Regions from separate parts of the Variovorax sp. TLI9-5A genome, predicted to be linked through region 1. Evidence: predicted binding sites of a transcription regulator. Region 1 holds the regulator's gene; the other holds the start of a gene.

Region 1 (5,398 bases):
GGCAAATTCGAGATGGCGGGCAAGCTCACCATCAAGGGCACGACGAAGCAGGTGACGGTGCCCGTCAGCATCGCGCCGGCAGCCGGCGGTGGCAACTACTCGGTGGCCTCCGGAAGCTTTACGATCCAGCGGCTCGACTACAAGGTGGGCGACGGCGAGTGGACCGACACCTCGGTGGTCGGCAACGATGTGCAGGTGCGCTTCAAGTTCACGCTGGCGGGACTCGCCGCGCCGTAAGCCGCTTCTCGTGTTCCCCTACCCGGTTTTCTCTTTCATGCTCCATGCAGCCAACGCCATGAAAAAGCTTCTTCTCGCCGCGGCACTGTCGGCCGCCGCATTCACCGGCAGCGCCTCGGCGCAGCAACAGCAACTGCCATCGGAATTCGCGCCGGCCGTGGCCGCCAAGCCCGCGGGCGGGCCGGCCAGGAACGCCAACTACGTGATCGACCCGACCCACACCTTCGTGATGTACGAGATGGGCCATTACGGCACGACCACCAACCGCGGCCGCTTCAGCACCAAGGACGGCTCGGTGCAGATCGACGGCACAGGCGCCAGCGGCAAGGTCGACATCACGATGGACATCAGCTCCATCAACACCGGCGTCGACCTGCTCAACCGCCACGTGCAGAGCAAGGACTTCTTCAACGTGGCCGAGTTTCCGACCGGCCGCTTCGTGGCCGACCGCATCGACATCTCCGGCGACAAGGTGGTCGACGTGCCCGGCAAGCTCACGCTGATGGGCCAGACCCGCCCCGTGACGCTGAAGGCCGTGCGCTTCAACTGCTACCTGAGCCCGCTGATCAACCGCCAGGTGTGCGGCGGCGACTTCGAGACCACCGTGGAGCGCAGCGACTGGGGCATCACCTGGGGCCTGAACTTCGGCTTCGAGAACAAGGTGAGGCTGCTGGTGCAGGTCGAAGCGGTCAACGTGCAGTGACACCGAAGGCAACACCATGATCGACACCACCCTCGCCCTGCTCGGCATCGCCGGCGCCATGACCGTCGGCGCGATGAGCCCGGGCCCGAGCTTCGTCATGGTGGCGCGCACGGCCGTGACCTCGCGAGCCGACGGCCTGGCGGCCGCGCTGGGCATGGGGGCCGGCGGGCTGGTCTTCGCGATTGCCGCGCTGGCGGGGCTGCAGGCGGCATTCCTTGCGGTGCCGGCGCTGTACCTGGCGATCAAGGGGCTGGGCGGCGCGTACCTGGTGTACCTGGGTTTGCGCATCTGGCGCGGCGCGCGGCAGCCGCTGGCCGTGATGCAGGAGGCCGGTGATTCACCGCAACGTCTGCAAGGCCGGGGCAGGCGCACCTTCCTGCTGGGCCTTGCCACGCAGGTCAGCAACCCGAAGACGGCCGTGGTCTACGCGAGCATCTTCGCGGCCTTCCTTCCGCGCGAGGTGCCGCTGGTGCTCGCGCTGGCGGTGCCGGCGGTCATCTTCTGCATAGAGACAGGCTGGTATTCGATCGTGGCGCTGGCGCTGTCCTCGGCGGCGCCGCGCTCGGCCTACCTGCGCTACAAGGTCTGGATCGACCGTGCCGCCGGTGGCGTGATGGGGCTGCTGGGGCTGCGGCTCGTGTGGTCGGCCGTTCGCGGCACCTGAAGCTGCGAAGCTAGAGCAGGCTCTCTGGCGTCAGCGGCGCCAGCAGCTCGAGCATGGTCCGGTCCCAGAAGCCGGAGTCGGGCTCCTCGGTCAGCACGGTGATCTTGCCGGCGTCGTCGCTGATCCATTCGATGCGCGACTGGTCGCTGCCCTCGGCAAAGCGCAGCCTGTAGGCGCCCTGCTGCTTGAGCACGTCGATGAGCTTCAGCGCCTGCTGGGCCATCTCGGGGCTGCGGATGAAAAGGCCGATCTCGGTGTTGTGCGTTTCCGAGCGCGGGTCGAAATTCATCGAGCCGACGAAAAGAATGCGCTGGTCGATCACCGCCGACTTGGCGTGCAGCCGGCCCACCGAAGTGCCGAAAAGGCCCAGCCGCACGCTGCTGCGCGTGCGCTTGGTGCTCAGCTCGTAGAGGTCGGCGCCGAGCTTGAGCATGTCGGGCCGGTAGCGGCGGTAGGCGGTGTGCACCAGCGGCTCGTCGGTGGCGGCCAGCGAGTTGGTGACCACGCTGATCTTCACGTTGCGGCCGCGGATCTCGCGCATCACCTCCAAGCCCGAGGCGCCCGGGATCAGGTAGGGCGAGACGATGGTCACCTCCGAGCGTGCGCGGCGCATCTGCTCGACCACGTTGTAGCGCACGCTGTCGACGTCCAGCAGCGGCACGCCGCCGTAGGAGGCGGTCTTGCCGATCACACGCTCGGGCGAATCGGCGTAGGCCTCGGCGGTGGTCCAGATCAGGCCGAGCTTGCCGGCGTCAAGGTCTTCCGCCATCGGGCTGTAGCCGAGCAGGTCGTTGGGCGCGGGCTTCGGCGGCGGGGGCGTTGTGTCGGGGCCGGTGGCCAGCTCGAAGCGCCTGCGCAGCTCCTCGCGCGGCAGGTCGCTGGCCACCACGGACTGGATCGGCCGCACGTAGATGCTGTTCCAGTACTGGTCGAACAGGCTGCCCAGCCGGGGAACCAGCGCGCCGGTGACGAAGGTGTCGAGGTCGATGAAGTTCTCGCCCGAGGTGCGCCTGAAGTACTGGTTGCCGATGTTGCGCCCACCCGCCACCGCCATCGCGCCGTCGGCGATGAACAGCTTGTTGTGCATGCGGCGGTTGACGCGGCTGAAGTCGAGGAGCGAGGCGGTGAAGCGCTTCAGCAGGCTGCCGCGCCCGGCCGGGAAGGGGTTGAACAGGCGCAGCTCCACGTTGGGCGTGGCGGCCAGGCCCAGCAGCAGCTCGTCCTCGCCGGAGGTGTAGAGATCGTCCATCAGCAGCCGCACGCGCACGCCGCGCTGGGCAGCGTCGCGCAGGGTGCGCAGCAGGTAGCGGCCGGTCTCGTCGTTCTCGATCTGGTAGTACTGCACGTCGAGCGTGCGCTGCGCGCGGCGCGCGAGCTGGATGCGGGTGTCGAACGCGAAATCGCCGCCGGGCATCAGGCGAAAGCCGCTGAGGTCGGGGTCGGGCTGCGAGGCCAGGGCGATCTTGCCGAGGGCGGTGTCGGCCGAGACGGCGATGGTCCTGGTGGGTGGGCGCGGGGCCTCGTCGGGCAGGCTGGCGCAGCCGGCGAACAGCAGCACCGCCGCCATGGCGAAGACCCAATGCCCACAACGCGACATCAGGCCATGGCTCATCGGCTTCTTTCTAGAGTGCCTTGCGCAGGTTGGCGGGGGCGATGCGCAGCGCCTCGCGGTACTTGGCGACGGTGCGGCGCGCGCACTCGATGCCCTGCTCCTTCAGCATCTCGGAGATCTGGCTGTCCGACAGCGGCTTCTTCACGCTCTCCGAGCCGACGAACTGCTTGATCAGCGCGCGCACTGCGGTGCTCGACGCGTTGCCGCCGGTCTCGGTGCCCAGTGCCGAGCCGAAGAAGTACTTGAGCTCGACCGTGCCGAAGGGCGTGGCCATGTACTTGGCGGTGGTCACGCGCGAGATGGTGGATTCGTGCAGGCCCAGCTCGTCGGCGATCTCGCGCAGCACCAGCGGGCGCATGGCGAGCTCGCCGTGCACGAAGTAGCTCTTCTGCCGCTCGACGATCGCGTTGCTCACGCGCAGGATGGTGTCGAAGCGCTGCTGGATGTTCTTGATGAACCAGCGCGCCTCCTGCAGCCGCTGCGACAGCGCCTGGCTGCCCTCGCCCTTGTGCGACTTGAGCGCGCCGGCGTAGATGTCGTGCACGCGCAGGCGCGGCATGACCTCGGGGTTGAGCATGACGCGGAACTTCACGTTGGTGCCGCGCCCGGTCTTGGTGACGATGACGTCGGGAATGATGATGTTGCGTTCCACGTCGACGAAGCTGCGGCCCGGCTTGGGCTCCAGCCGCGCGATGACCTGCAGCGCCGAGCGCACCAGCTCCTCGCTGCTGCGGGTGAGCGTGGCCAGGCGCTTGAAGTCGCGGCGCGCGAGCAGCTCCATGGGCTGCTTGCAGATGGCGATGGCGGTCTTGCGGACCAGCGCTTCTTCCTCGGTCTCGTCGTCGCTGGCCATGGCGCGCAGCTGGATGCTCAGGCACTCGCCGAGGTCGCGCGCGCCGACGCCGGCGGGCTCCAGGCTCTGCAGCAGGCCGAGCGCCACCTGGAAGTGGTGCACGAGGTCGTCGAACTCGTCGTTGTCGTCGCCGGCCAGGCCCGAGGCCAGCGCGGGCAGCGAGTCTTCGAGGTAGCCGTCGTCGTTGAGCGATTCGATGAGAAAGCGCAGCGCGGCGCTGTCGCTCTCGTTGAGCCGCAGGCTCAGCGCCTGGCGGTGCAGGAAGGACTGCAGCGACTCCTGGCTGCGCGCGAGCTCGGTGGCGTCCGCGCGCTCGTCGTCGCCGGCGTTGTTCTGGCGCGCGGGCGCGTCGCTGCCCCACTCGCTGTCGTCGGGCGCCATTTCGACGGTGCCGTCGCCTTCCCAGTCGGGCTCGCGCTCGGAGATCTCGGCGGCGGGGCCGTCGGAGTCGGCCGTGGTGGTGGTGCCGGTTTCGGTGGCAGCAGTGGACGTGCCGGCAGCGGGCGAAGCGAAGTCGCTCTCGCCGTCACCACTATCGCCGCCGTCGTCGCGCGGCACCGGGGCATCGGCCGTGTCGAGCCCGAATTCCTCGCGCGCCGCTTCTTCAGCCGTGCGCTCGAGGAACGGGTTCTCGTCGAGCATCTGCTCCACCTCCTGGCTCAGTTCGAGCGTGGAGAGTTGAAGCAGCCTGATCGACTGCTGCAGCTGTGGCGTCAACGCCAGATGCTGCGAGACGCGAAGGGATAGCCCTTGCTTCATGGGAACCGCTCCCGCCCTTACATGCGGAAGTGCTCGCCCAGGTACACCCTGCGTACCTCGGCGTTGTCGACGATCTCCGAGGGTGTGCCTTGTGCCAGCACGTGCCCGTCGCTGATGATGAAAGCGTGATCGCAGATGCCCAGCGTTTCACGCACGTTGTGGTCGGTGATGAGCACGCCGATGCCGCGCTCCTTCAGGAAGCTGATGATGCGCTGGATCTCGATCACGGCGATCGGGTCGATGCCGGCGAAGGGCTCGTCCAGCAGGATGAAGCGCGGCTGCGTGGCCAGCGCGCGCGCGATCTCGACGCGGCGGCGCTCGCCGCCCGACAGCGCCAGCGCGGGCGAATCGCGCAGGTGGTCGACGCGCAGGTCGGCCAGCAGGTCGGTCAGGCGCTCCTCGATGTGCTCCTTCGACAGCGGCACCAGCTTGCCGTTCGCGTCGGGCTCGCTCTGCAGCTCGAGCACGGCGCGCACGTTTTCCTCGACCGTGAGCTTGCGGAAGATGGAGGCTTCCTGCGGCAGGTAGCTCAGGCCCATGCGGGCGCGGCGGTGGATCGGCATGTGGGCG
Region 2 (5,398 bases), 1.7 Mb from region 1:
ATTCGCTGCACCACTCGCAGCGCCAGATGACGATGTGGAGCGACGACCGCAACCACCTGCTCGACGACATCGTGCACGACGCGCTGATCGTCATCGTGGCGCAGCTCATCGGCGTGGCGCCCGGGCAGTTCATCGCATTCGTCGCCTTCACCCAGCTCAGCGAGAGCCTGCAGCACGCCAACCTGCGGCTGAGCTTCGGCGCCATCGGCGAGCGGCTGTGGATCAGCCCGCGCTTCCACCGGCTGCACCACAGCATCGGGCTGGGCCATGAATCGAAGGGCGCCAGCACCCTCGGTGGCCACAACTTCGGCGTGCTGCTGCCGTGGTGGGACATGCTCTTTCGCACCGCCAACTTCGAGGACCGCTACGACCCGACCGGCATCCGCGACCAGGTCGAGCCGCGCGCCGACGGCAGCGTGCGCGAATACGGCCGCGGCTTCTGGGCCCAGCAGTGGCTCGGCCTGAAGCGAATGGTCGGTCGCGGTTGAGGGGCACCCCGCCCTGAAGGGCTCGCCCGAGGCGTTATCCTCGCTGCCTCATGCGCCTGCTCCTCGACTCCTTCTGGCGCGCGGTCGCCTACTGCATGCTGCCGCGCGTGATCGTGCTGTCGTTGCTCCCGCTGGGGCTGATGATCGTGCTGGCCGCGGCGCTGGGCTACTTCTACTGGGACGCAGCCGTGGCCTGGACGCGCGGCGCGCTCGACGCCTGGCCGCTGCTGTCGAGCTTCTGGGCCTGGATCGGCCGTCTTTTCTCCGGCGACATCACTTCCGCGCTGGCATCGCTGGTCGTGGTGTTCGCCGCCACGCCGGTGATCGTGGTGATCTGCCTGCTGATCGTCGCCGGCTTCATGGCGCCCGCGCTGACCAGGCTGGTGAGCGAGCGGCGTTTTCCGGGGCTCGAGCAGAAGAAGGGCGCTTCGTTCTTCGGCAGCGTGGCGCGCTCCCTCGGCGCCACCGTGCTGGCGGTGATCGCGCTGGTGGTGTCGATGCCGCTGTGGCTCATTCCGCCGCTGGTGCTGATACTGCCGCCGCTGATCTGGGGCTGGCTCACCTACCGCGTGATGAGCTTCGACGCGCTGGCTGAGCACGCCAGCCCCGAGGAACGTGCCGCGCTCATCCGCGCGCACCGGGTGCCGCTGCTGTGCATCGGCGTGCTCTGCGGCTACCTTGGTGCCGCGCCCAGCATCGTCTGGGCTTCGGGCCTGCTGTTCGCCGCCGCCTTCTTCGTGCTGGTGCCGATCGCCATCTGGATCTACACACTGGTTTTCGCCTTCTCGGCGCTCTGGTTCGCCCACTATTGCCTCGACGCGCTCGCGCAGCTGCGTGCCCGCCGCGCCGCGGCGGAGGCATCGCTCGCAGGCGGCGCGCCCGCCGCCATCGAGGCCGACGAAGCTAGCAAGGCCGCTCTTTCCCAATGGGGTTCTCCATGACTCGCACATTCGGTCTCATCGTCGTCGGCGACGAGATCCTCTCCGGCAAGCGTGCCGACAAGCACATGGCCAAGGTCATCGAGCTGCTCGCCGCGCGCGGCCTGCAGCTCGGCTGGGCCGAATACGTGGGCGACGAGCCCGGGCGCATCACCGCGGCGCTGCAGCGCGCCTTCGCTTCGGGCGACGTCGTCTTCTCGACCGGCGGCATTGGCGCCACGCCCGACGATCACACCCGCCAGTGCGCGGCCAAGGCGCTCGGCGTGCCGCTGGCGCTGCACCCAGAGGCCGAGCTGCTGATCCGCGAGCGCATGCAGGACACCGCGCGCGAGCAGGGCCTGCCCTATGAGCCCGACCGGGCTGACAATGTGCACCGGCTCAACATGGGCGTGTTTCCGCAGGGCGCCACGCTCATCTACAACCCCTACAACAAGATCCCGGGCTTCAGCGTGGGCGACGTGCATTTCGTGCCAGGTTTCCCCGTCATGGCCTGGCCGATGATCGAATCGGTGCTCGACGGCCGCTACGCCGGGCTGTTCGCCAGCAACGCCGTCGCCGAGAAGTCCGTGATCGTTTTCGGTGCCATGGAGGCCACGCTGACACCGCTCATGGAAGCCATCGAGGCCACCCACGCCGGCATCAAGGTTTTCAGCCTGCCCAGCGTCGACCACCCCACGTACGGCCGGCATATCGAGCTGGGCGTCAAGGGCGAGCCCGGCCGGCTCGATGCCGCCTACGCCCAGCTGATCGAAGGCCTGCACACTTTTGACGCCAAGCTTGGCCCTGAATTGGTGCGATAAAAATCAATGCACCAAAATAGTGATTTTCCGCCTTCATTTGGGTTTCGCGGCGGCCACGGAAGCCTCATCCGATGAGGTGACAATGGCACAGAAACTGCATCCCACGTCCCTGTATTCCTAACCACCATCCAACTCAGGAGAAACTGATGGCAAAGACCGTCGCCGATGTACTCAAGCTCGTCAAGGAAAACGAGGTCAAGTTCGTCGACTTCCGCTTCACCGATACCCGCGGCAAAGAGCAGCACGTGACCGTGCCGGTCTCGGCTTTCGACGAAGACAAATTCACCTCGGGCCACGCATTCGACGGCTCGTCCATCGCCGGCTGGAAGGGGATCGAAGCTTCGGACATGCAGCTCATGCCCGACCCGAACACCGCCAACATCGACCCCTTCTTCGAAGAAACGACGCTGATCCTGACCTGCGACGTGATCGACCCCGCCGACGGCAAGGCCTATGAGCGCGATCCGCGTTCGCTCGCCAAGCGCGCAGAGGCCTACATGAAGGCATCGGGCCTGGGCGACACCGCCTACTTCGGTCCGGAACCCGAATTCTTCGTCTTCGACGGCGTGCGCTGGAAGAACGACATGTCGGGCTGCTTCGTGAAGATCGAATCCGAAGAAGCCTCGTGGAACACCGACAAGGAGTTCGAGCACGGCAACACCGGCCACCGTCCGGCAGTCAAGGGCGGCTACTTCCCGGTTCCCCCGGTCGACAGCTTCCAGGACATGCGCTCGGAAATGTGCCTGGTGCTCGAATCGCTCGGCATCCCGGTCGAAGTGCATCACCATGAAGTGGCCAACGCCGGCCAGATGGAACTCGGCACCAAGTTCAGCACGCTGGTGCAGCGCGCCGACTGGGTCCAGCTGCAGAAGTACGTGATCCACAACGTGGCCCACGCCTACGGCAAGACCGCCACCTTCATGCCCAAGCCCATCGTCGGCGACAACGGCTCCGGCATGCACGTGCACCAGTCGGTCTGGAAGGACGGCAAGAACCTGTTCGCCGGCGACGGCTACGCAGGCCTCTCGGACTTCGCCCTGCACTACATCGGCGGCATCATCAAGCACGCACGTGCCCTGAACGCCATCACGAACCCCGGCACCAACAGCTACAAGCGCCTGGTGCCCGGCTTCGAAGCCCCGGTGAAGCTGGCCTACTCGGCCAAGAATCGCTCGGCCTCGATCCGCATCCCGTTCGTGGCCAACCCGAAGGGCCGCCGCGTCGAAGCGCGCTTCCCCGATCCGCTGATGAACCCGTACCTGGGCTTCGCCGCGCTGCTGATGGCCGGCCTGGACGGCGTGGAAAACAAGATCCATCCGGGCGAAGCCGCCAGCAAGGACCTGTACCACCTGCCGCCGGAAGAAGACGCGCTGATCCCGACCGTCTGCCACAGCCTCGACCAGGCCCTGGAATATCTGGACAAGGACCGTGCGTTCCTGACCAAGGGCGGCGTGTTCACCGATGCCTACATCGACGCTTACATCGAACTGAAGATGCAGGAAGTCACGCGCTTCCGCATGGCGACCCATCCGGTCGAGTTCGACATGTACTACTCGTTGTAATTGGTTCGCCCCCAGGCTGCGCGCACTTCGTGTCGCTTCGCCAACCCCCTTCCGGGGGGCGATACCTGCGGCCCGGCGAAGCCGGTTCCGCGGTATCCCCGAAGGGGCCCGGGGCGGGTGTAAGCCTGATGGATTACGAAGGACGGCTGGGCCGTCCTTTTTTGTTGGGGGGAACATCTGGTCACTATTCGCGTCGAATTGCACGAAAATGCATTCCTGTTGCCGCCCTCCACCGATACACATGAAGACTGCTTCCCTCATTTTCCTGGCTGGTTCATTGGTCGCGTTGTCGGCGCTCGCGCAGGAGCGCGTCTGGCGTTGCGGCAACGAGTACACGAACAACGCCACCATCGCGCAGCAGAAGGGCTGCAAGATCATGGAAGGCGGCAACGTCACCGTCGTGCAGGGCACGAAGACTTCGGGCGGCGGCTCCGCTTCTTCTTCGTCGGGCGGTTCGTCCGCGGCGCGTTCGCCGGCAGGTAGCCCGCGCGTTGAAGGCGTGGACCAGCGTGCCCGTGACGGCGAGGCGCGCTCGGTGCTCGAGGCCGAGCTGAAGAAGGCCGAGGCGCGGCAGGCCGAGCTGCAGAAGGAATACAACAACGGCGAGCCCGAGAAGCAGGGCAGCGAAGGGCGCAACTACCAGAAGTACCTGGACCGCGTCGCCGAGATGAAGGCCGAGCTGGCGCGCAACGAGAGCGACATCGCCGGCATCCGCCGCGAGATCGGTCGCCTGCCGGCCAAGCAGCCGAACCAGCAGTAGTCGTCGCCATGGTGTTCGGGAAGAAGGCGGCCGGCGCCAATTCGCGCTTCCAGTCCTTCGACCTGTTGTCCACGCTGATCGCGGTGGTCGACAGCAAGGGCTCGGTGCTGTTCGCCAATGCAGGACTCGAGGACGCGCTGGGCACCTCGCGCCGCACGCTCGAAGGCTCGCAGTTCGGCGCGTGCTTTCACGAGCCGCAGGTGCTGCGCACGGCCATCGACGGCGTGAGCAGCAACGACTTCGCCACGCTGCGCTACGAAGCCTTCCTGCGCCGCGTCAACCACGAGCTGATGCCGGTGCAGGTCTCGCTCGCGCAGGGCGAGAAGAAGGGCGAGCTCGTCATCGAGATGTCGCCGCTGGAGCAGCAGGTGCGGCAGGACCGCGAGGAGCGGCTCATCGACCAGGCGCAGGCGAACAAGGAGCTCATCCGCAACCTCGCGCACGAGATCAAGAACCCGCTGGGCGGCATCCGCGGTGCGGCGCAGCTGTTGCAGATGGAAGTCGAGTCGCGCGACCTCATCGAATACACCCAGGTCATCATCCACGAGGCCGACCGGCTGCAGACGCTGGTCGACCGGCTGCTGGCGCCGCACCGCCGGCCGCATGTGGTGGGCGACGTCAACATCCATGAAGTCTGCGAGCGCGTGCGCTCGGTCATCCTTGCCGAGTTTCCGCGCGACCTGCACATCGAGCGCGACTTCGACGTTTCCATTCCCGAGTTCCGCGGCGATCGCGAGCAGCTCATCCAGGCCACGCTGAACATCGCGCACAACGCGGCGCAGGCGCTGGCGGAGCGCCGCGCGGCCGGTGACGCGCAGATCACTTTCAAGACGCGGGTGGCCCGTCAGGT

The links. Region 1 encodes sigma-54, which starts transcription at its own class of promoters, with help from an activator protein. Its sites were predicted from a motif close to TGGCANGNAANCTGCTTT; they were not measured.
Region 2: glnA (type I glutamate--ammonia ligase) is a predicted target of sigma-54. The motif match lies at 2,310-2,327, and genes of this name have one in related genera.

What each region holds. Positions count from the first base shown of each region.
Region 1 is NZ_CP200310.1:6,701,088-6,706,485, forward strand. Features, by position in the region: gene AC1VNX_RS31865 (YceI family protein) at 1-237, shown strand, start outside; gene AC1VNX_RS31870 (YceI family protein) at 296-940, shown strand; gene AC1VNX_RS31875 (LysE family translocator) at 957-1,604, shown strand; gene AC1VNX_RS31880 (phospholipase D family protein) at 1,615-3,216, opposite strand; gene rpoN (RNA polymerase factor sigma-54) at 3,227-4,828, opposite strand; gene lptB (LPS export ABC transporter ATP-binding protein) at 4,846-5,398, opposite strand, start outside.
Region 2 is NZ_CP200310.1:5,046,836-5,052,233, reverse strand. Features, by position in the region: gene AC1VNX_RS23925 (sterol desaturase family protein) at 1-488, shown strand, start outside; gene AC1VNX_RS23920 (EI24 domain-containing protein) at 539-1,429, shown strand; gene AC1VNX_RS23915 (competence/damage-inducible protein A) at 1,426-2,226, shown strand; gene glnA (type I glutamate--ammonia ligase) at 2,373-3,788, shown strand; gene AC1VNX_RS23905 (hypothetical protein) at 4,030-4,548, shown strand; gene glnL (nitrogen regulation protein NR(II)) at 4,557-5,398, shown strand, end outside.